3 regions of the Lacrimispora sp. genome follow, and region 3 is predicted to be linked to each of the others. Evidence: riboswitches for the same ligand, from Rfam matches in the RefSeq annotation. Region 3 holds a riboswitch; each other region holds the start of a gene.
What was found. Region 3 has a riboswitch for thiamine pyrophosphate ahead of ACLTWA_RS09215 (thiamine-binding protein). Riboswitches for the same ligand answer to the same signal wherever they lie in the genome.
Positions count from the first base shown of each region.

Region 1 (7,805 bases), on a different contig from region 3:
CTGTGAACACAGCACAGATAAGCTCTCTTTAAATTTCCTTCTTTCTGATAATATTTCCCCATTTCATCATATATTTTATAATTGCGGCTGTTGCCGGCAGCCTCCTCATACAGCGTTTCCATGCTTTTTAAGGGTTCCACCTGAGTTTTCATAAATTCTCCTTTTATAGCTTTTTATTTTAGTATATTCCCGGAGTACGTGCTATTGTGATTATACTGATTCGGGGCATATTTATAGTTGACTTATCAACTATTTTAAAATATAATAGCCTGCGTACGATTTTCCTGTAATAAAACAGGGAAAAGGAGAAACAATGAAAGGAGAAACATGAAAGAAGCGCATAGAAAGCTGAGTAAATATACCGGCGGCATTTACCGGTGCACTCAGGCATTTACCAGTGAGATGTTAAAGCCTTATGGATTAAGCAGCGGCAGCTGTCCCTATCTACTGACCTTATATAACCGCGGCGGGATCAATCAGAATGAGATAAGCCGGGAGCTGAATGTGGACAAGGCCATGTCAGCAAGGGAACTGAAAAAACTGATTCAGATGGGATACGTAAAAAAAGAGGCGGATCAGGAAGATGCAAGAGCCTATAAGCTTTATCTGACAGAAAAGGGCAGACATATGATCCCGGATATCCGGAGGGAGTTATCCGTCTGGAACAATGCCATCACCTCAGGTCTTGAGGAAAAAGAAAAGGAAGAACTTTTACGGATGCTGGATATTGTTTTACAGGAAGCAAAGCGTCTTCGGGGCGTACAGAAAGAGGAATGGAGATAAATATGGAACAGACAAACGAAAATGTATATAATAACCGAATGCTGATTTTGCTGAATGTGGTTTTGCTTACCTTTATGGCAACGCTGGACAGCAGTATTGTCAATGTGGCCCTGCCACAGATGTCCCGGCTTCTTTCCGTCAGTTCAGAAGCGATTGCCTGGGTAGTGACGGTTTATCTGCTGGTGGTGGTAGGAACCATACTGATTTTCGGACGCCTGGGTGATATCTTTGGAAAGACCCGTATATTCCTGTACGGCGTTCTCATATTCACCCTTGGCTCTTTATTATGCGGGATATCCCATACTTTTCTCCAGCTGATTGTGTCCCGCGGAATACAGGCACTTGGAGCGGCGGCGGCCATGGGAACCAACCAGGGAATCATCACCCAGGTCTTTCCCGTTCATGAAAGGGGCAAAGCCCTTGGCATATCCGGTACCTCTGTGGCACTGGGCTCCATGGCAGGTCCGCCTTTAGGGGGATTCATCATTCACTCCTTTGCCTGGGAATATATTTTTTTAATTAACGTGCCGATTGGAATTTTCGTGTTTATTTTGGGAATGAAAATACTTCCTGTTACAAAAAAGAGTACAGCAGAACCTTTTGACGTAAAGGGCGCCATCCTGTTTTGTATATCCATTGCGTCTTTGTTCCTGTCAATGATCCTTGGGAAAAATTATGGCTATGGAAATCCGGTGATTGTGGGAGGAATGGTTTTATTTGCGGGTTCCTTTCTCCTGTTTTTATTGCTGGAGAAAAAAACAGAGATCCCCCTTCTGCCTTTGAAGCTGTTTCAGAACAGTCTGTTCTCCATCAGTATTTTTTGCGCCTTTCTCTCCTTTGTGGCAATCAGCAGTTCCACCATCATCCTGCCGTTCTATCTGCAGAATACTCTTAAGTATTCTCCGGCAGTGACAGGGATCATCTTAATGGTATCTCCGGTTATCCTGGCTGTGGTAGCGCCGGTAAGCGGTCATCTATCCGATAAGATCGGATCTGAGATTCTGACCTTTTTCGGTCTGATTCTTACGGGAACCGGTCTGGGGCTGATGTCAACCCTGACGGAGACATCAGATATAAAGTTCCTCATCGGATATCTGGCCATTATGTCCGTTGGGAACGGATTGTTCCAATCTCCCAACAACTCCCTTACCATGTCAACGGCCCCAAAAAACATGCTGGGAATCTGCGGCAGCGTCAATGCCCTGATCAGGAATCTGGGAATGATCAGCGGGGTGTCCTTTGCAGTTTTAATTCTTTACAGCCGGATGAGTGCTAAGATCGGCTATGAAGTGACCAATTACATTGAGGGGCGGGATGATATTTTTATCTATGGAATGAAAGGCGTATATGTGATTGCTGCCCTGATCTGCGGCCTGGGTGCCCTTTTTACGGCAATCCGTTTATACGGGAGGAAAATAAAAAAGACTCTGTGATATTTTGGCAGCAGGATTTATAAGTTTTCTGGAATAAAAACAGCCGCTTACACGCTGAGATTCAACAGATCACAGCGGTAAGCGGCTATTGGTTTTACACTTCGTTGACAGCCTGGCGTTTCACCTGTCCGATGGCTTTCCAGACAGGAGGCATATATAAGATGATGACTGTCAGTATTAATTCCGGAATAATATATGTGGCGTTGTAACCCAGGGTATAAAGCAGGGCGTTGGTGCCTTCCGGTGTATAAGAGGCAAAAAACACATAACCGGAAATCACATGAAATGCATACCGTCCCAGCACGCCTGTGATGTAACCGATAACCAGACCATGCTTTTTATTGGAAAACAGGCCCGATAGTCCCAGGGCACCGAAGGCCAGCGGATAATCAAGCAATACCTGTACCGGAGCATAGATATAAGGTCCCATAATAAACTGCAGGATCCCATAGGCGACACCGGTCATGATTCCGGTCTTTAATCCATACACATAACCGATCAGGCAGATGAACATCATGGAAAACAAGGTGATGGAGCCGCCGTAAGGAAGAGAGGCAAATTTAATAAAGGAAGTCACCAGAGACAGTGCCATGGCTCCTCCGCAATAGACCATTTGCCTGGTCTTTTGTGAACTTGTTTTGTCATGGGATTTTGAAAAGAACTGAAATCCGAAAAAAACGGCTGCCAGCAGCAGGAGCACAGCAAGGTATCCTGCAGGCTTTAATATGTATTCTGCATCTTCGGCAGAATACGTTAGAAAATAAGACATTTCGATTCCTCCTTCTTTGGCGCAGGAGGGGACTACTATAGCTTCCTTCCGCCGGTATTATCCGGTTCAAGTAGTGAGGGTCAGGTTCTTACCAGTCTCAGCCCAAGGCTCCCCTAGCGTGTAAAAATGTTGTGATTTTGCTGTGAGTATAGCGCAAATGCAAAAGGTTGTCAAGTCGTGTTAAATGATAATATCTGCATAAAAAAGCAAATAAAGCACAACCTAGGATATAGAAGAAAAATGGACAATGGAGGTACTTTATGACTGGCTTTGTGATCGCTCTGATTTCCGGGGCACTTATGAGCATTCAGGGAGTTTTAAATACAGGAGTCACCAAACAGACCAGCATGTGGGTGTCTACTGGATGGGTGCAGCTGACTGCGTTTTTGACCTGCATCATCTTATGGTATTTTTCAGGCCGGGAAAATATATCAGGTCTTTTTGATGTACAGCCAAGGTATATGCTGCTGGGAGGAATTATCGGAGCATTTATCACTTATACCGTAGTGAAAAGCATGGGGACCCTGGGACCGGCAAAGGCAGCTCTTGTCATCGTGGTTTCACAGATTCTGGTGGCTTACGGAGTAGAGGTGTTTGGATTATTCGGTGTGGAAAAGGTTGGATTTGAATGGAAAAAACTCATCGGTGCTGTCGTTGCAATCATCGGAATCATGATATTTAATTAATTTGGAAATAGTGCTTGTATTTACTTATTTCTTTCGGTAGAATAGTAACATAGGCTGAAGATGGTATCCTTTTTTTCCATTATTTTGTAATAGGAGGGATATCATGAAGTACCAGAAAGCGAAGATTGCGGTCATCGTTTTATGTGTTTTTGTTTCGGGTATATGTTACAGTTACAGCAGAATTCAAAAAAGCCGGACAGCGGTAGATGCGTTGCCGGAGATTACTGTATTGGAAAATATATCTGCCGGCACCCGTTTTTCCATGGAAGAATCACCGGCAGAACAGAATTCTGATTCTCCGGGATCCCATGAGAACGATGACCAGGGCAGCGGTTTTGGAAGCACAGAAGATGTTTCGTTGCTGCCTTGTTATGTACATATCTGCGGGGAAGTGGTCTCTCCCGGTGTTTACGAGCTTCCTGAGGAAAGCAGAGTCTTTCAGGCAGTGGAAAAGGCGGGAGGATTCACTCCGGATGCAGCCGCAGAAAGCCTTAATATGGCAGAGCGGATCAGGGATGGCATGAAGATCGTAGTGTTAAGCAGGGAAGAAGCCCGTTTGGCAAAAGGAAATCCGGCGGATTTTTCCCAGGGAAAATCACAGGTAAATCTTAATACTGCCGCCAAAGAAGAACTGATGACTCTTAAGGGCATTGGAGAATCCAGGGCAGAGGATATCATAAGATACCGGGACAGCCACGGAGGCTTTAAAAGGATTGAGGACATTATGAAGGTGTCCGGGATCAAAGATGCAGCATTTCAAAAGATAAAAGATGATATAACGGTTTAACATAGAAGACAGAGGTGTGATATGGCAAGTGTTTTAGTAGTTGATGATGAAAAACTGATTGTGAAGGGGATGAGGTTCAGCCTGGAACAGGATGGCATGGAAGTAGACTGTGCGTATGACGGAGAGGAAGCCATTGGTCTGGCAAAGCAGAAGGAATATGATGTGGTGCTTCTTGATGTCATGCTTCCAAAGTTTGACGGCTATGAAGTGTGCCAGGCGATCCGGGAATTTTCCGAGATGCCGATTATCATGCTGACAGCCAAGGGCAATGATATGGATAAGATTCTGGGTCTGGAATACGGAGCGGATGATTACATTACCAAACCTTTCAACATTCTTGAAGTTAAGGCAAGGATCAAGGCAATCATGCGCCGGAATGCCAAAAAGGGCAGACGGGAGCGTCAGGAGGAGAGCCGTCTGGTCACAGCAGGAGATTTAAAACTTGACCGGGACAGCAGACGGGTATTTATCGGAGAAAAAGAGATTAATTTAACGGCCAAGGAGTTTGACTTATTAGAGCTGCTTACCTGCAATCCAGGCAAGGTTTACAGCAGGGAACAGCTTCTTACCTTTGTATGGGGCAATAAGGCTATGGATACAGGCGATGTCCGCACCGTGGATGTTCATGTACGGCGTTTAAGAGAGAAGATCGAGCCTAGTCCAAGCGATCCCAAATACGTGCATACCAAATGGGGCGTGGGATATTATTTCCGCGTCTAGGTAAGGCAAAAAGGCGGATTTCCTGCCGGATACATGGGGAATCCGCCTTTTTCTGAATTCAGAAGTCAGATTCTTTAAGCACCAGCAGAATGGAAAGAGAAAAGAGGCACAGACTGGATGAAGCGAAGCCCACAGGGAGAGAGATGGAGAAGACTTGACAATACGGCAAAGATTTTTCCTGTCATAGCAAGTAAAAATTTAAGCAGTGTATTCCGGATTTCGGCTACGTTAAAGGAAGAAGTGGATGCAGGAACCCTTCAAAGTGCTCTGGAAGAGGTCCTGCCTCAGTTTGAAGGATTTTCCGTAAGGCTTGGGAGAGGATTTTTCTGGTATTATTTTGAGAATAACAAGCGTATGCCGGTAATCGAAAGGGAGACCACTTACCCCTGCAAATACATCGAACCACGGAGCAGCCACCAGTACCTGTTCCGGGTCAGCTATTACGGCAGGCGGATCAATTTAGAAGTGTTTCACGCCATTACCGACGGACTGGGTGCCGTCAATTTTTTAAAAGCACTGGTTTACCGGTATGTGGATTTAAAGAACGGTTCACGGACCGGGTTTCAATTTGAAAAGAAAATATCCCCGGAGATCTCCATGAATGTGGAGGACAGTTACGTCCGCAATTATAAAAAGACCCTAAAGCGCAAATACAGCTCCAGGGCAGCTCTTCCTATCAAGGGAGATGTACTTCCTCTTGATGAAGAGAATATTCTTCATGGCTATGTGGGCCTAAAGGAATTAAAGGAGGCGGGCAGGCGTTACGGTGTCAGCATAACCAGGTTCCTTACGGCAGCTCTTATCTGGGCCATCTATCAGGAATATTATTTAGAAAAGCCCTGCCATAAGCCTATTGGGATCAGCATTCCCATTAATCTCAGAACCTTTTTTGATTCCAGGACCATGGCTAATTTTTTCGCAGTTACTCTGATTGAGTTTCTTTCAGACGGAAAAGAGCATACCTTTACGGAAATCTTAAAGACGGTCAGTTCCCAGATGGACCATAAGATCACAAAGGAAAAGATGGAGGAAGTGATTTCCTATAATGTTTCCAGTGAAAAGAAGTGGTATCTGCGGGCCACGCCTCTGTTTGTAAAATGGGGGGCTTTAAATCTTATTTTCAGAAGGAACGACAGAGCATATACCATGACTCTTTCAAACATCGGTCCCATTGATATCTTAGAGGAATACAGAAAAGATATTGAAAGATTCCACATGCTGATCGGAGTTTCCAAAAGGCAGCCCATGAAGTGTGCCGTATGTTCTTATGGAGATGAGGTAATCGTGACCTTTACCTCTGTTTTTCAGGATACCAGGCTTCAGGACCGTTTTTTTTCCTTTTTAAAGGAGGAGAACATTCCTGTGGCTCTGGAAAGCAACGGCGTTCCGGATAAACGGGATGACAAAGGGATGTATCCTCAGATCCGTTATGACAAGGAAAAGATGAAAAAGCTTGCCAATCTCTTTTATGGATTGATGGTGTTTGTGGCTGCTGTTCTTGGAATTATCAATTATGCCACATATTCCGGTTCCATGTGGTCTGTCATTGCCATTGCCCTCATGGCCTATGCCGCCATGACGGTCCGTTATTCCCTGATGCGCCATGCAAATCTGGGGTCCAAGATTCTTCTTCAGTCGGCAGCAGCGCAAGTGCTTTGGGTGGCCATTGACTGGTCCTCGGGTTATAACGGCTGGTCGTTGAATTATGGAGTTCCCAGTACCATTTTGTTTGCGGACCTGGCGGTGGTGTTTTTGATTTTGGTAAACCGTATGAACTGGCAGAGCTATTTTATGTATCAGATCGCCATTACGGTATTCAGCTTTATTCCTCCCATTCTATGGGCAGCAGGACTGATTACCAGACTGCCTCTTACCATTGTTACTGTTGCAGTGACTGTTGTTATATTGATAGTCACCATTGTGCTTGGGGACCGCAGTTTTAAAAATGAATTAAAGCGGCGGTTTCATGTATAAAGACAGGAAGGAGTTGTCTTTGTGTTGAGAAGAAAAAACGTAAGCGTAAGAGGAAATCTGGTGAGAGAAATGATGCAGAATGTAATGGAGACATCGTTAAAAGAACCGATACAGAACGGGGAACTGAGAAAGAATCCGGTAGAGCCGGCCTGGGTCTGTCCATCTGGGTATGAATATGAGATCATTGAAGAAGGGGCTTTTCACATGGAGTATCTGCGGCCGTCCGGCGTGGTGACCGGACGTGTCATCTTACAGCTTCACGGCGGGGGCTACATCGGTCCTATGAAGAATATTTACCGGAGATTTGCGGTCCGGTATTCCAAGATCAGCTATGGCGGGGACGTACTCACTCCGGATTACCGGGTGGCGCCGGAACATCCCTATCCTGCGGCTCTTTCCGATGCAGCAGCAGCGTATGAATGGCTTTTGAATGAGAAAAAATACGACCCGGAAAACATTGTTATTGCAGGAGATTCAGCAGGAGGCGGCCTGGGCCTGGCTTTAGGCCTGTATCTAAAGGACCATAATCTTCCTATGCCCGGTGGTTTCATAACCATGTCTGCCTGGACGGATTTAACCAACAGCGGAGAAAGCCATAAGACAAATTACGAGATCGATCCGTTATTTGGAAATTCCACCCGGAATATGCTTTA
Region 1 covers NZ_JBKVXF010000001.1:1,562,293-1,570,097, reverse strand. The annotation lists gene ACLTWA_RS07500 (methyltransferase domain-containing protein) at 1-152, opposite strand, end outside; gene ACLTWA_RS07495 (MarR family winged helix-turn-helix transcriptional regulator) at 328-783, shown strand; gene ACLTWA_RS07490 (MFS transporter) at 786-2,216, shown strand; gene thiT (energy-coupled thiamine transporter ThiT) at 2,311-2,985, opposite strand; TPP riboswitch at 3,012-3,110, opposite strand; gene ACLTWA_RS07480 (DMT family transporter) at 3,246-3,671, shown strand; gene ACLTWA_RS07475 (helix-hairpin-helix domain-containing protein) at 3,775-4,458, shown strand; gene ACLTWA_RS07470 (response regulator transcription factor) at 4,480-5,178, shown strand; gene ACLTWA_RS07465 (DUF6320 domain-containing protein) at 5,296-7,152, shown strand; gene ACLTWA_RS07460 (alpha/beta hydrolase) at 7,177-7,805, shown strand, end outside.
Region 1: another riboswitch for thiamine pyrophosphate. It lies ahead of thiT (energy-coupled thiamine transporter ThiT); the one in region 3 lies ahead of ACLTWA_RS09215 (thiamine-binding protein).

Region 2 (7,805 bases), on a different contig from region 3:
CACAGGTGGAATCCCGGATCAGGAAGGACCTGGATGCCTTCTCTGCCATTGAATCCGTTCTTCCTGCCGGCACCTTATCCGGTGCTCCGAAAATCCGTGCATGCCAGATCATTGACGAACTGGAAGCAGAACCAAGAGACATTTACGGCGGCGCACTGGGTTATGTGGACTTTACCGGAAATATGGATACCTGCATCGCCATACGGATGGCGGTCAGAAAAAACGGAAAGGTAACGGTTCAGGCAGGAGGAGGCATCGTTGCCGACAGCATTCCGGAACAGGAATATGAAGAATCAGAAAATAAGGCAAAGGCAGTGATATATGCACTGAAACAGGCAGTGGAGGTGAATAACCGATGATTCTCTTTATAGATAATTATGACAGTTTTACTTATAACCTGGTGCAGATGATCGGCGGATTGGATCCCAATATCCGTGTGATCCGAAATGACGAACTTTCGGTGGAGGAAATCAAAGGATTATCTCCCAGCCACATCATACTCTCCCCAGGGCCCGGTTATCCAAAAGATGCAGGGGTATGTGAAGAGGTGGTGAGAACATTTGCAGGTTCGGTCCCGGTTCTGGGGATATGCCTGGGGCATCAGGGAATCTGCGAGGCATTCGGAGCGAGGATAAAAAAGGCCGGAACGCTGATGCACGGGAAGCAGAGCATGATTACCATTGACCCAGCCTCCCCCATATTTCAAGGGCTTAAAAAACACATTCCCGCTGCCAGATACCACTCGCTCATTGCCGAAAAGGACTCTTTGCCTTTCTGCTTACAGGTAATCGGAACGGAAGCAGCCGGAGAAATCATGGCGGTAAAGCATAAGGATTATCCGGTCTATGGCCTTCAGTTTCACCCGGAGTCCATCTTAACACCGGACGGCGAAACCATTTTAAAGAACTTTTTATCCATAGAAATCAGACATGAAGGAGGAAAACAAAATGATTCAGCAGGCAATCCATGAAGTAATTGAAGGTCAGGATTTAAGCTTTGATGCTGCAAGAGAGGTCATGAACGAGATTATGAGCGGAGAAACTACTCCCGCACAGATGGCCGCATTTCTCACCGGACTTCGGATGAAAGGGGAAACCATTGATGAGATCACGGCCTGCGCCACGGTCATGAGAGAAAAGGCCCTCCGCCTGGAACCGGATTTTCCGGTGATCGATATCGTGGGAACGGGAGGTGATGAGGCCGGGACCTTTAATATTTCCACCACCAGCGCCTTTGTGGTGGCTGCCGGAGGTGTTCCGGTGGCGAAACACGGAAACCGCAGCGTATCCAGCAAAAGCGGGGCTGCCGACGTTTTAGAGTGTCTGGGAGTCAATTTAAACCTTACGGCTAAGCAGTCAGAGAAAATATTAAAAGAAACGGGTATGTGTTTTCTTTTTGCACAGGCTTACCACTCTTCCATGAAATATGCCGGTCCTGTCCGGAAGGAACTGGGGGTAAGAACTATCTTTAACATCTTAGGTCCTCTGTCCAATCCGGCAGGCGCTACCATGCAGCTTCTTGGCGTTTACGACAGAAAGCTGGTGGAGCCTCTTGCCCAGGTACTGAGTAACCTTGGCGTCAAACGGGGACTGGTGGTGTGCGGCGATGACGGACTGGATGAGGCCACCGTCACCGGCCCCACCCATGTTTGCGAAATCCGTTTCGGAAAACAGATCCCCTATGACATCACACCGGAGCAATTTGGACTGCACCGTGCTTTACTTTCTGACCTGACTGGAGGCTCTCCTTCCGATAACGCCCAGATTACCAAAGACATTCTGGCCGGAAAGCTCCATGGACCAAAACGGGATATTGTGTTATTAAATTCCGCATTAAGTCTGTATCTGGGAATTGATGACTGTTCCGTCAGCCAGTGTTTAGAAACAGCCGCCGATTTGATCGATTCCGGTAAGGCTTTGAAAAAAATGGAGGAATTCGTATCCGCCACCAGGGAGGCAGCCCTATGATCCTTCAAAAGTTAGCTGCGGCTTCAAAAAAACGGGCGGAAAAAGCAAAAGAAAGAATTCCTTTGGAAGAAATGAAACGGCTGGCCTATCTGGCAGTTGAAGGTTCGGAAAAGAAGAATCCTCCTTCTTTGAAACAGGCACTATCCGCTCCGGGAGTCTCCTTGATCTGTGAAATCAAGCGGGCTTCCCCTTCCAAAGGGCTTATCTCTCCCGAGTTTCCCTATCTGGAGATCGCTAAGGATTATGAGCAGGCGGGAGCCGATGCCATTTCAGTTCTTACAGAACCGGAATACTTCCTCGGAGCAAATGAGTATCTTTCCCGGATCCATGAACAGGTCTCCCTTCCTCTTTTAAGAAAGGATTTTACCGTAGACCCTTATCAGGTCTATGAAGCAAAGGCAATCGGTGCCTCCGCCGTATTGCTCATCTGCGCCCTTCTGGATACAAAGGAGCTGACGGAATATTTAAAAATCTGTGAAAGCCTCGGTTTAAGCGCCCTGGTCGAAGCCCATGACGAAGCGGAAATTCATTCTGCGCTTTCGGCAGGAGCCAAAATAATCGGAGTAAACAACAGAAATTTGAAAAACTTTGAGGTAAATTTTGAAAACTCCCTTCGGTTAAGAGCAATGGTTCCTGAAAGTGTACTCTTTGTTGCAGAAAGCGGAATAAAAACGGAAACAGACATCCGCACGCTGGCAGACGCAGGTGTTGACGGTGTCCTGATTGGGGAAAGCCTGATGCGCGCTCCTAATAAAAAAGAGCTGATCAGCCGTTTTCAGAGGGCCTCACAATGATAAATAAACGGATCAAAATATGCGGGCTGACCCGTCCGCAGGATATAAAAGCGGTGAACTTATGGAAACCGGACTATGCAGGCTTTGTATTTGCACCGGGAAAACGGCAGATTTCCCCATCCGCTGCCCGTCAGCTAAGGGATCTGCTGCTTTCTGAAATCCCCTCGGTGGGCGTCTTTGTAAACAGTCCCATAGAAGAGATTATACCTCTTATCAGGGATCACACCATTGGACTAATACAGCTTCATGGAGATGAAGATGAGGAATATATAAAAGCCTTAAAAAAACATCCGGACTTTCAGGCACCCATTATAAAGGCTGTAAGAGTCCGTTCCAAAGAAGATATCTTGCAGGCCAATGAATGTTCTGCCGACTTTCTGCTCTTTGATACTTATTCCAAAGACTCCTACGGCGGAAGCGGCAGAGCCTTTGACTGGACCATGATCCCAGATATCAAAAAGCCATGGTTTTTGGCGGGAGGTCTTGGGGCCTCCAACATAAAAGAAGCAATGAAAACCAATGCCTTCTGTCTGGATTTAAGCAGCAGCGTGGAAACAGAAGGCCTTAAGGACCCTGTAAAAATAAAAGAAATCATACAAATCGTAAGGAGTGAAAATCAATGGGAAAAGGAAGATTTGGACAGCACGGCGGACAGTTTATCCCCGAAACGCTGATGAACGCAGTGGCAGAGCTGGAGGCGGCTTATGAAACTTACAGCCACGACGAAGCCTTTTTATCAGAGCTTAAGTCTCTGCATGAAACCTATACCGGAAGGCCTTCTCTGCTTTATTATGCCCAGCAGATGACAAAGGATTTAAACGGTGCAAAAATTTATTTAAAGCGGGAGGATTTAAACCATACCGGCTCCCATAAAATCAACAATGCGCTGGGGCAGGTCCTTCTTGCAAAAAGAATGGGAAAGACCCGGGTTATTGCGGAAACAGGCGCCGGGCAGCATGGAGTGGCCACTGCTACTGCCGCTGCTTTGATGGGAATGGAATGCGAAATCTTTATGGGAGAAGAAGATACGGAGCGGCAGGCTTTGAATGTGTTCCGCATGGAGCTTTTAGGCGCCACCGTCCACCCGGTAAAAAGCGGGACCAGGACCTTAAAGGATGCTGTCAATGAAACCCTTCGGGAATGGACCAACCGGGTGGAAGATACCCACTATGTGCTGGGCTCTGTTATGGGCCCTCACCCCTTTCCCACCATTGTAAGGGATTTTCAGAGCATCATCGGAAAAGAGGTCCGCACCCAGATTTTAAAAGAGGAGGGCAGGCTTCCGGATCTGTTGATCGCCTGTGTGGGCGGCGGCAGCAATGCCATGGGACTTTTTTATGAGTTTCTGGAGGAGCCTTCCGTAAAGCTGGTAGGCTGTGAAGCGGCAGGACACGGAATCCATACGGATAAGAATGCCGCAACCTTAGCCACCGGCACACTTGGCATTTTTCACGGAATGAAATCCTATTTCTGCCAGGATGAGTACGGCCAGATCGCTCCCGTATATTCTATTTCCGCAGGTCTTGATTATCCGGGGGTGGGGCCGGAGCACGCAGCACTTTTTGACTCCGGCCGCGCACAATACGTTCCGGTAACGGATCAGGAAGCAGTGGATGCCTTTGAATACTTATCCAGAAAAGAAGGAATCATTCCGGCCATTGAAAGCGCCCATGCAATCGCTTATGCCAGAAAAGTGGCTCCTTCCATGGGAAAAGATCAAATTATTGTTATCAATCTATCCGGGCGGGGCGACAAGGATGTGGCTGCCATCGCCCGTTACAAGGGGGTCGAAATCTATGAGTAGGACATCAAAAGCATTTTCAAAGGGGAAAGCCTTTATCCCATTTATCACCGCAGGAGATCCGGATCTTGCCATTACCGAACAGCTGATTCCCGCCATGGCAGAAGCCGGGGCTGATCTAATCGAAATCGGGATCCCATTTTCTGACCCGGTGGCGGAAGGCATCGTCATCCAGGAAGCAGATATGCGTGCGCTCTCAGCCGGCACCACCACGGACAAAATCTTTGAATCCGTCAGGAGAATCCGTCAAAAGACTGATGTTCCTCTTGCCTTTATGACCTACTTAAATCCGGTTTTCGTATATGGAAGTGAACGGTTTGTGAAAAATATGGCAGAGTGCAGCATCGATGCTCTCATTGTTCCTGATATGCCTTTTGAAGAAAAAGGGGAGCTTTTGCCCCTGTGCCGCAAATACGGAATTGATTTGATATCTCTCATCGCTCCTACTTCAAAGGAACGTATCCGGACCATTGCATCGGAGGCAGAAGGCTTTGTATACTGCGTTTCCTCCATGGGCGTAACCGGTGTGAGAAAGGAAATAAACACCAATCTGGAAGAGATGGTTACTCTGGTGAAAGAGACAAAAAATATCCCCTGCGCCATTGGATTTGGTATCTCCACGCCGGAGCAGGCAAGAGAGATGAGCCAGGTGGCAGACGGTGTAATCGTGGGCAGCGCCATTGTAAAGCTGGCGGCAAGATACGGAACCGGCTGTGTGGAACCCATCTGCAGCTATGTGAAGGAAATGAAAGAGGCCATCACAGATATTACCTGATTTTATTCTTGACAACCGTCTAACCCGGTGCTACACTAATGCCACAAGAGGGAGCTCGTAAGCGGGCTGAGAGGAAGTAATCAAACTTCGACCTTTATAACCTGATTTGGGTAATGCCAACGTAGGGATTTATACGAGACGGATGTATTTTCCGAGCCTGTACCTGTTGGTATGGGCTCTTTTTTTGTAATTTTCTAAAAAAAGCCCTCGTATATCCCTCCGGATAACAAAAGGAGGATTAAAAAATGAATTACACCACACAAATGGATGCAGCAAGAAAAGGCATTCTGACAAAGGAATTACTGGCGGTCGCTAAAAAAGAGCAATGGGAACCGGAAAAGCTTCAAAAGCTGGTTGCAGAAGGGAAGGTTGCCATCCCTGCAAACAAACATCATACCTGCTTAAATCCAAATGGAATCGGCTCCATGCTGAAAACCAAGATCAACGTAAACCTTGGCACTTCCAGAGATTTAAATGACCTTAATATGGAACTTGAAAAAGTCAACGATGCCGTTGCCATGGGCGCGGAATCCATTATGGATCTAAGTTCTTACGGCGACACCAGAAAATTCCGCAAAAAGCTGACCGGCGAATGCCCTGCCATCATCGGAACCGTTCCCATCTACGATGCCGTTGTTTATTACCACAAGGCATTGGGGGAAATCACGGCAGAAGAATGGATTCAGATTGTGGAAATGCATGCCAAAGACGGTGTGGATTTTATGACTATACATGTGGGGATCAACAAAGAGACTGCAAAAAGATTTAAAAATGCCAGGCGTCTGACCAACATTGTTTCCAGGGGAGGCTCCATTATCTTTGCATGGATGGAGATGACCGGACAGGAAAATCCCTTCTACGAGCATTACGACCGGATTCTGGAAATCTGTGCAGAACACGATGTGACCTTAAGTCTGGGAGATGCCTGCCGTCCCGGCTGCATTGAAGATGCCTCCGATATATCCCAGATCGAGGAGTTAGTCACTCTGGGAGAACTGACCCGCCGCGCCTGGGAGAAACATGTACAGGTCATTATCGAAGGCCCTGGCCATATGCCTCTGGACCAGATCGCCGCCAACATGAAGATCCAGCAGACCATCTGCAAAGGTGCTCCCTTCTATGTTCTTGGACCTTTGGTCACCGATATCGCTCCTGGCTACGACCATATCACTTCTGCCATCGGAGGAGCGGTTGCAGCCGCCGCAGGCGCTTCCTTTCTCTGCTATGTGACCCCTGCAGAGCATTTGAGACTGCCGGATGCCAATGACGTTAAGGAAGGAATCATTTCCGCCCGTATTGCTGCTCATGCCGCAGATATTGCCAAGGGCATCAAAGGGGCAAAGGACTGGGATCACCAGATGAGTGACGCAAGAAAACGTCTGGATTGGGAAGCCATGTTTGAGCTTGCCATTGACCCGGAAAAAGCCAGACGGTACCGGGAAACATCAAAACCGGAAAAAGAAGACACCTGTTCCATGTGCGGCAACTTCTGCGCCATGAAAAATATGAACCGGATTCTTAATGGAGAAATGATCACCATCTTTGACGAATGATATATTGTTTGAATTATCAAAACAGGAGGAATTATCGTGAATGATCAGTCACAAGCAACAATACATAGGGACTCTCAGGAAAACCAGAGAATCAAGATCAAAAAGCTGGCAGTCAGCGGTATGCTGGTAGCCTTTACGGTTGCACTCTCCGGCTTTTCCATTCCCATAGGGGCCTCCAGGTGTTTCCCCATACAGCATCTGGTCAATGTAATCGCAGGCGTATTTTTAGGCCCGGTTTACGGAGTATCCATGGCTTTTTCTACCTCTCTCATCCGAAATCTGATGGGAACCGGAAGCCTTCTTGCCTTTCCCGGAAGCATGGCAGGTGCCTTTCTTGGAGCATACCTTTATAAAAAAACAGGCCGGTTTCTTCTCACTTGCCTGGGAGAAATCATAGGTACCGGATTCATCGGAGCCACACTCTGCTATCCCGTAGCTGCATTTTTCATGGGTAAAGAGGTTGCCGTATTCTTTTTTGTGGCTCCGTTTCTTATGAGTACGGTCTGCGGTACCCTACTGGCTGCGGTTTTACTAATAATTCTCCGCCGCCTGGGACTGGTATCGTATCTGACCCGGCAGATGAACCAATAGAAAGGAAGGAGCTATGAATCTGGAACACTGGGTCTCCCTGACTGGTCTGGTCAGGGAAAAACGCCCGCTCATTCACTGCATCACCAATTATGTGACCGCAGGAGATGTAGCCAATGCCATTCTGGCCTGCGGCGGTTCTCCTGTGATGGCCGACCACCCGGAGGAGGTCAAAGAGGTGACCGGCATTTCCAACTGCCTTTTATTAAATACAGGGACTCCAAAGGAACACTCAAAAGCCGCCATGGAAAACGCAGGGCTGGAAGCAAACCGGCGAAACCTTCCGGTGATCCTTGATCCCGTAGGAATCGGCATCTCGGCTTACCG
Region 2 covers NZ_JBKVXF010000008.1:82,069-89,873, forward strand. The annotation lists gene ACLTWA_RS19390 (anthranilate synthase component I family protein) at 1-359, shown strand, start outside; gene ACLTWA_RS19395 (anthranilate synthase component II) at 356-970, shown strand; gene trpD (anthranilate phosphoribosyltransferase) at 948-1,967, shown strand; gene trpC (indole-3-glycerol phosphate synthase TrpC) at 1,964-2,761, shown strand; gene ACLTWA_RS19410 (phosphoribosylanthranilate isomerase) at 2,758-3,435, shown strand; gene trpB (tryptophan synthase subunit beta) at 3,381-4,565, shown strand; gene trpA (tryptophan synthase subunit alpha) at 4,558-5,337, shown strand; TPP riboswitch at 5,375-5,483, shown strand; gene thiC (phosphomethylpyrimidine synthase ThiC) at 5,583-6,890, shown strand; gene thiW (energy coupling factor transporter S component ThiW) at 6,981-7,481, shown strand; gene thiM (hydroxyethylthiazole kinase) at 7,495-7,805, shown strand, end outside.
Region 2: another riboswitch for thiamine pyrophosphate. It lies ahead of thiC (phosphomethylpyrimidine synthase ThiC); the one in region 3 lies ahead of ACLTWA_RS09215 (thiamine-binding protein).

Region 3 (7,805 bases):
TATCAGACGATCCTCGCATATGTGATTTCATTATGTGTTTATCAGTTTGGTATGCTGATTACAACTGGTACATTCGGGTTCTTTACCTTCGTAGCCTTTGCTTTGCTTGCAGGACTTATTTATATGCTTGTGAGACCTGGAAAAGAAGCGAATGCAACAAAAGCAAACTTAAAGGGTGTAGCACGTGCAAGATAAGCTGCAGAACACGTAGACAAGAGCCTGCATGAATGTGCAGGCTCGAAATATAAGGAGGTACTTCTATGGGAACATTTGTTGTGCTGATGGTTGTCATCGGTGTGGTGGCATTGATCATTAAGGGTATGATTCGAGACAAAAAGAACGGGAAATCCATTCAATGCGGCGTATCATGTGAACATTGTGGAGGGCATTGCAGTCACTAAAGACTGCAGCCGGAAGGTAAATGGTAAGATTTCTATTACGGAAAATGGAGGTGCCTAAATGGAAGATCGCAATATTATCAGTGAAAAAAGAAAAGTGACTGATTCCAGAAGCTATCACAGATCAAGAATGCAGAAAGAGCTTATTATTGAAAAGCTGAAGGAAAGAGGATGCAGAATAACAAAACAGCGCCTTACGCTGCTGGATATTATTCTGGAACATGAATGCTCCAGCTGTAAGGAGATATATTATAAAGCATCAAAAGTTGACGAGAGCATCGGTGCCGCAACCGTTTACCGGATGGTAAATGTCCTGGAAGAAATCGGTGCAATCAGCCGCAAGAACATGTATAAGATCGCTTATTCAGAGACTTGTTCCATGGAAGATGCGTGTACTGTGGTACTGGATGATGAGACCACCTATCATCTGTCTGCAAAGAGCTGGAATACGGTTGTAAGGGCAGGACTTTCTGCATGCGGTTATTTGCATGACCAGAAGATTTCATCCATATCAGTAAAGCCATGCGAATGTGAGCAGGCTGGTTGCTATTAATTTTATTAATTTGAGGTTAGTCATTCCTAACCCATAGAATGAGCATATAGAATATGAATACAGGAACAGGATTTGAGTTATGCAATAATGGTATTGATTACCATGAAATCATCGAGTGCATCGTAAGTGCGCTGGATGCAAAGGACCCTTATACGGCGGGGCATTCTCAAAGGGTCAGCGATATGGCGCTGACCCTTTCTGCGTTATTGGAACTTCCTCAGGCAGAGGTGGAGAGGATCCATATTGCGGCTCATCTTCATGACATCGGTAAAATCGGTGTTCCCGATGCGGTTCTTAATAAACCGGACAGGCTTTCCGGCGAAGAATGGGAAGCCATGAAAAAGCATCCCAGGATCGGTGCCGAAATTTTAAGCAAATCCAGACATCTGAATGAACTGAAAGAAATTGTTCTATATCATCATGAACGCTATGACGGCAAAGGCTATCCAGACGGCTTAAAAGGAAAAGAAATTCCTGTGGGTGCCAGAATCATAGCCATCTGTGATTCCATTGATGCCATGACGTCTGACCGGGGTTACCGGGGTGCTTATTCCTTAGACCACTGTTATGAAGAAATCAAAAAGAATCTGGGACTGATGTATGACCCGGATATCGGAGCTCTGGCGCTGCTGCGTTGGTCTGAAGTGACAGTTGCTGCACGCAAAATTGATAAAATTTATCAATTATAAAGATTACCTTTGACTAACTGAAAACACGGTTGATATGATGATATAAACTGAAAAGTTGGTAATTAATAGGAGGATACAAAAGATGTGGGATATTACTAAAATTAAAAACACAGGAATTTTTGTTGGAGGGATCCTGTTTGGAACAGCCGGTATAAAGCTTCTTTCCAGCAAGGACGCAAAAAAGGTATATACCAATTGCACCGCAGCGGTTCTTCGGGCAAAGGATTGTGTGATGAAAACGGCAACTGTCGTTCAGGAAAACGCAGAAGATATTCTTGCGGAAGCAAAGCAGATCAATGAAGAACGTGAATTAAAAGAGGCTGCTGCAGAAGTATCTGAGGGTGCAGAAGCATAAAAAGGTTAAGACCGCCAGAATACAAAAGAATATGACAGAGCGGGGCCGGTGAATCGTGGCCCCGTTTTCTGTATGGAGGAGCATACGTGAAATTTATCATAAAACATGATATACCAGGGCGGCTAAGGATCCATCTTATTCAGACAAGGATGACTTACCGGGAAGCCGATACATTGCTTTATTATCTGCATGGAATAAAAACAATAACAGCCGTAAAGGTTCGCGAACGGACGGCAGATGCGGTCATACGCTATGCAGGCAGCCGGGATGAAGTGATTGAAGCCCTGAAGCAGTTTGATTATGATGGGGTGAAGGTGCCGTCAGCGGTTCTGGAGCATTCCGGACGGCAGCTCAATGCAGCCTATCAGGAAAAGCTGGTCTTAAAGGTACTTTTCAGAGCAGCAGGAAAGCTGTTTATCCCAGCCCCCATAAGGCCCCTTTACAGTGGCATACGATCGATAAAATATATCATAAGAGGACTGAAATGCCTTTTGCTAAAAAAGGTGGAAGTAGCAGTTTTAGATGCCATCGCCATAGGTGTTTCCCTCATAAGGGGAGAAGCTGAAACCGCCGGTTCTGTCATGTTTCTGCTGGGAATTGGGGAACTGTTAGAAGAATGGACCCATAAAAAGTCGGTAGGAGATCTGGCCAGAAGCATGTCCCTGCATGTGGGCCGGGTGTGGCTTTTGAGTGGTTCTCAGGAGGTGCTTGTAGAAGCAGCCTCCATAAGACAGAACGATCAGGTCGTGGTTCATATGGGGAATGTAATTCCATTTGACGGCACGGTGGTTTCCGGTGTGGCAATGGTCAACCAGGCTTCCCTTACCGGAGAATCCCTTCCGGTGAAAAAAGAAGCCGGAGGTTATGTATATGCCGGAACTGTGGTGGAGGAAGGCGAGCTTGTCATTGCGGTCCGGGAAGTATCCGGTTCCACCCGGTTTGAAAAGATTGTTACTATGATAGAAGAGTCAGAGAAACTAAAGTCTTCCCTGGAAAGCAAGGCCGGACATCTGGCAGACCGTCTGGTCCCTTATACTCTTTTAGGGACCGGTCTGACCTGGCTGATCACCAGAAATGTAACCAGAGCCCTTTCTGTTCTTATGGTGGATTTTTCCTGTGCCTTAAAACTTGCCATGCCTGTTTCTGTGCTTTCTGCTATTCGTGAAGCCAGTCTGTATCACATGACCGTAAAAGGCGGCAAGTACCTGGAAGCAGTGGCTGATGCGACGGTGGTGGTTTTTGATAAGACAGGAACCCTTACAAAGGCCAAACCAACGGTAAAGGAAGTGGTAACGTTCGGCAGGGAAAGCAAGGAAGAAATGCTTAGAATTGCAGCCTGTCTGGAGGAACATTTCCCCCATTCCATGGCAAAGGCTGTGGTAAATGCTGCCAGGGAAATGGGGTTAGAGCATGAGGAAATGCATTCTAAGGTGGATTATATCGTGGCCCATGGCATTGCTTCTTCTATTGAGGGGAGAAAGGTGGTCATTGGCAGCTATCATTTCGTATTTGAGGATGAAGCATGTACGGTTGACCAGGCTTATCAGGAAGCGTTTCATCAGCTTCCCTCAGACTGCAGCCATCTCTACCTTGCCATGGACCAGAAGCTGGCAGCTGTGATCTGTGTGGAAGATCCTCTTCGGGAAGAGGCCGGAGCTGTAATCAATTCCCTGAAAAAGGCAGGGATTTGCAAGGTGGTCATGATGACCGGAGACAGCGAACGGACGGCCAGTGCAGTAGCAGCCAGGGTTGGTGTGGATGAATATTACTCGGAGGTCCTGCCGGAGCAGAAGGCACGTTTCATTGAGCAGGAGAAAGCGGCAGGCAACGCAGTCATTATGGTGGGAGACGGAATCAATGATTCCCCGGCCCTGTCAGCCGCAGATGTGGGAATTGCCATCAGTGACGGGGCGGAGATAGCAAGAGAGATTGCAGATATTACCATTGCTGCGGACAATCTCTATGAGATTGTCACCTTAAAGCTGTTGAGTGACAGCCTGATGAAACGGATCCACAGCAACTACCGGAATATTGTCGGAATCAATACCAGCCTGATTCTTTTGGGGGTAACAGGGATCATATCTCCAACGACTTCTGCCCTTTTACACAATCTGTCGACGCTTGGAATCAGTCTTTTAGGGATGCAGAACCTGTTAGAGGAGTGAATGGAGCAGCTTGACTTTCCTGCTGGTTCGATGTATACTTGCAATGAAAATAAAAAGGGGTGCTGGAAGAAGTCCGGCTGAGATAAAACAGTATTGTTTTGAACCCTGTAACCTGATCTGGATAATGCCAGCGTAGGAGACTTTAAGGCACAGCCTGTAGACCCGCCCGGATATCCGGACGGGTTTTCTGTATTTAAGAAAAGGAGAGAATAATATATGAATGCAAGCGTAGCGATTCAATCACTTCCGGAGGCAGCAAATGATGAGGAATTGATCCGTATTGTAGATCAGGTCATCGATTATATCAAAAGCACCGGACTTAATTATTATGTGGGACCCTTTGAGACAGCCATAGAGGGAGATTATGACGAACTGATGGATATCGTAAAGGAATGCCAGCATATAGCCATTCGTGCAGGCGCTCCCTCTGTGGCCGCTTATATTAAAGTTACTTACCGGCCGGAAGGAGAGGTATTAACGATTGAGAAGAAAGTCACAAAGCATCACCAATAAGCTGTGGTCATGTTCTGCGGTATTGGGGGTTCTTTTCTTATGGCAGGGGATATCTTCCTTTGGACTGGTGGGGTCTTATCTGCTGCCATCGCCTATAAGCGTGGGGAATGCATTTATAACCGAATTCCCGGCACTCATGGAGCATGCGAAGATAACGCTGACAGAGGCATTTACAGGACTTTTTCTGGGTGTGGCCACCGGTTTTTTCATTGCCGTATTGATGGATCATTTTAACGGACTATACCGGGCATTTTATCCTCTGATTGTTTTGACCCAGACCATACCTGCGGTGGCCCTGGCTCCGCTTCTGGTATTATGGTTCGGGTATGAGATGACACCAAAGGTAATTCTAATTGTATTGACCACATTTTTCCCTGTCACCATTGGCCTCTTAAACGGCTTTCAATCCGCAGATCCGGATGCTGTGAATCTTTTAAGGTCCATGGGGGCCGGAACCATCGGCATATTCCGTTACATCAAGCTGCCGGGAGCCATGGGGCATTTTTTTTCCAGCCTTCGCATCTCTGCTTCCTATGCCGTGGTGGGGGCGGTTATCTCCGAATGGCTGGGAGGCTTTGGGGGACTGGGGGTATATATGACCCGGGTAAGGAAAGCCTATGCCTTTGATAAAATGTTTGCAGTTATTTTTCTTATATCCGTAATCAGTCTGCTGCTTATGAAAGGGGTGGACATGCTCGCAAAAAAATGTATGCCGTGGGATAACCATAAAAGGCAGTTTTCAAATACGCCCTAAACTTTGGAGGAAAGAATGAAAAGAACAGGTTTGGCAATTTTAATTGCAGCGGCTTTTACCGCATCACTGACCGGATGCCAGAAGCTTGAAAAACAGGCAGCAGAAACAAAAACAGAAGAGTTAAAAAAGGTTACCTTTGTCCTTGACTGGACGCCTAACACCAATCATACCGGCCTTTATGTGGCACAGGAAAAGGGATATTTCAAAGAAGCAGGACTTTCCGTGGAGATCGTCCAGCCGCCGGAGGATGGAGCAGAAGTGCTGGTCGCTTCAGGAAAAGCGGACTTTGGCATGTCTTTCCAGGACACCATGGCACCGGCTCTGGCAGGGGATCAGGCACTTCCCATCACAGCAGTGGCTGCGGTGATCCAGCATAATTCCTCCGGAATCATATCCCGAAAAGGGGAAGGCATGGCATCGCCCAAAGGGATGGAAGGAAAAAAATATGCGACCTGGGACAATCCGGTGGAGAAAGCCATGATCAAAGACGTGGTAGAGGCCGATGGAGGCGACTTCTCAAAGATTGAGATGATTCCAAGTACAGTGACCGATGAAGTTTCTGCTCTGAAAACAAAATCCGTGGACGCCATATGGATCTTTTATGCCTGGGCCGGCATAAAGATGGAACAGGAAGGCCTGGATACGGACTATTTTGCATTTGCAGATTTAAACCCTGTATTTGATTATTACACACCTGTCATTATCTCCGGCAATGACTTTTTAAAGAATGATCCTGAGACGGCAAGAGCCTTCCTTGGTGCATTAAGCAGGGGATATGAAGATGCAGTAAATAATCCGGAGGAAGCGGCAGGGATTTTACTTAAGGCAGCACCGGAGCTTGATGAAGCCCTTGTAATGGAAAGTCAGAAATATCTGGCGGACAAATATCAGGATGATGTGGATGTCTGGGGATATATCGATCCGGAGCGTTGGAACCGGTTCTATAACTGGCTCAATGAAAATGGGCTTTCAAAAGCTGAGATTCCGGAAAATACCGGTTTTTCAAACGATTATCTGCCCCAGTAAAAGGTTAGGAGGAGCCAATGGTACAATTAAAGGCGGAAGGCATAAAAAAGTCCTTTGACGGAAGAACCGTACTGGAGGGAGTTTCTCTGAATCTTCGGGAAGGGGAACTGGTTTCGCTTCTCGGTGCCAGCGGCGGCGGAAAGACCACGCTGTTTCAGATTCTTGCGGGTCTTAGCCTGCCTGACGAAGGGCATGTATATATAAATGAAGAAGAAGTCACCGGCAAGCCGGGAAAGATCAGCTACATGCTGCAAAAGGATTTGCTCCTTCCATACCGCACGGTGGAAGATAATGTTGCCCTGCCGCTGCTGCTGTCAGGAATGAAAAAAGCAGAAGCCAGAAAAAAAGCTTCCGGGTATTTTGAGATGTTTGGTCTAGAGGGGACGGAGAAAAAATATCCCTCCCAGCTTTCCGGCGGCATGCGGCAGAGGGCGGCCCTTTTAAGGACTTATTTATTTTCCAGGCCCATTGCTCTTCTTGATGAACCATTTTCTGCTATTGACATGCTGACCAGGCATACCATGCATGAATGGTACTTAAAAGTGATGGAAGAGATCCGGCTTTCCACTCTGTTTATTACTCATGATATAGACGAAGCGGTTCTACTCTCTGACCGGATCTGTATACTTACAGGAACTCCGGGAAATATTACGAAGGAAATCATCATAAAAGAAGCAAAACCCAGGAACAAAGACTTCCATGTCTCAGAAGAATTTCTGGAATATAAGAGAGAGATTATAAGGCATATGGAACAGAGTTAATAACAGGCGGGCTTTTCAGGCCCGCTTTTTGCTGCTTATTCCATGGCTGCATAAATGGAACGGAAAGAAGTTTTTCTTCTAAGGGAATATAATCATCTGGTATCCGGTCATTAAATTTAGGTGATTATTATGCTTGTTATTCCGTCTGAATCATGTTAATCTAAGTAATATGGGAGTAATTTCCATAAAAAACAGCAAAGGATTTGAAGGAAATGAACAGGAAACGAAATCATGCAGGTACGATAGGAAAAATTATGTTTCTGGCAGTATTATTTATGCTGGCAGGAGCTACGATTGCACTGGCAGATGATGCTTCAAAGTTTGTGCCGGGAACCAAGATCAACGGTGTCCTGGTGGGTGGAATGACAATCGATGAAGCAAAAGTACAAATAGAGGGGTTTTATGGCAGGGAATACAACCTTACCATCAAGGGAAAAGGAAGCAAAACAGAAGTAATCAAAGGAACGGATATCGGATATCAGGTGGTGATCACAGACGGTTTAAAGAAGGTTCTGGAAGATCAGAACGCCTCCGGACGTGTGGCAGGTCCGGCAGAGGATAACAGCCATTCGTTAAAAAGCACAGTATCTT
Region 3 covers NZ_JBKVXF010000002.1:217,111-224,915, forward strand. The annotation lists gene feoB (ferrous iron transport protein B) at 1-195, shown strand, start outside; gene ACLTWA_RS09190 (FeoB-associated Cys-rich membrane protein) at 261-401, shown strand; gene ACLTWA_RS09195 (transcriptional repressor) at 460-951, shown strand; gene ACLTWA_RS09200 (HD-GYP domain-containing protein) at 1,005-1,640, shown strand; gene ACLTWA_RS09205 (DUF6110 family protein) at 1,723-1,995, shown strand; gene ACLTWA_RS09210 (heavy metal translocating P-type ATPase) at 2,082-4,160, shown strand; TPP riboswitch at 4,206-4,317, shown strand; gene ACLTWA_RS09215 (thiamine-binding protein) at 4,377-4,673, shown strand; gene ACLTWA_RS09220 (ABC transporter permease) at 4,642-5,427, shown strand; gene ACLTWA_RS09225 (ABC transporter substrate-binding protein) at 5,443-6,453, shown strand; gene ACLTWA_RS09230 (ABC transporter ATP-binding protein) at 6,471-7,214, shown strand; gene ACLTWA_RS09235 (L,D-transpeptidase family protein) at 7,427-7,805, shown strand, end outside.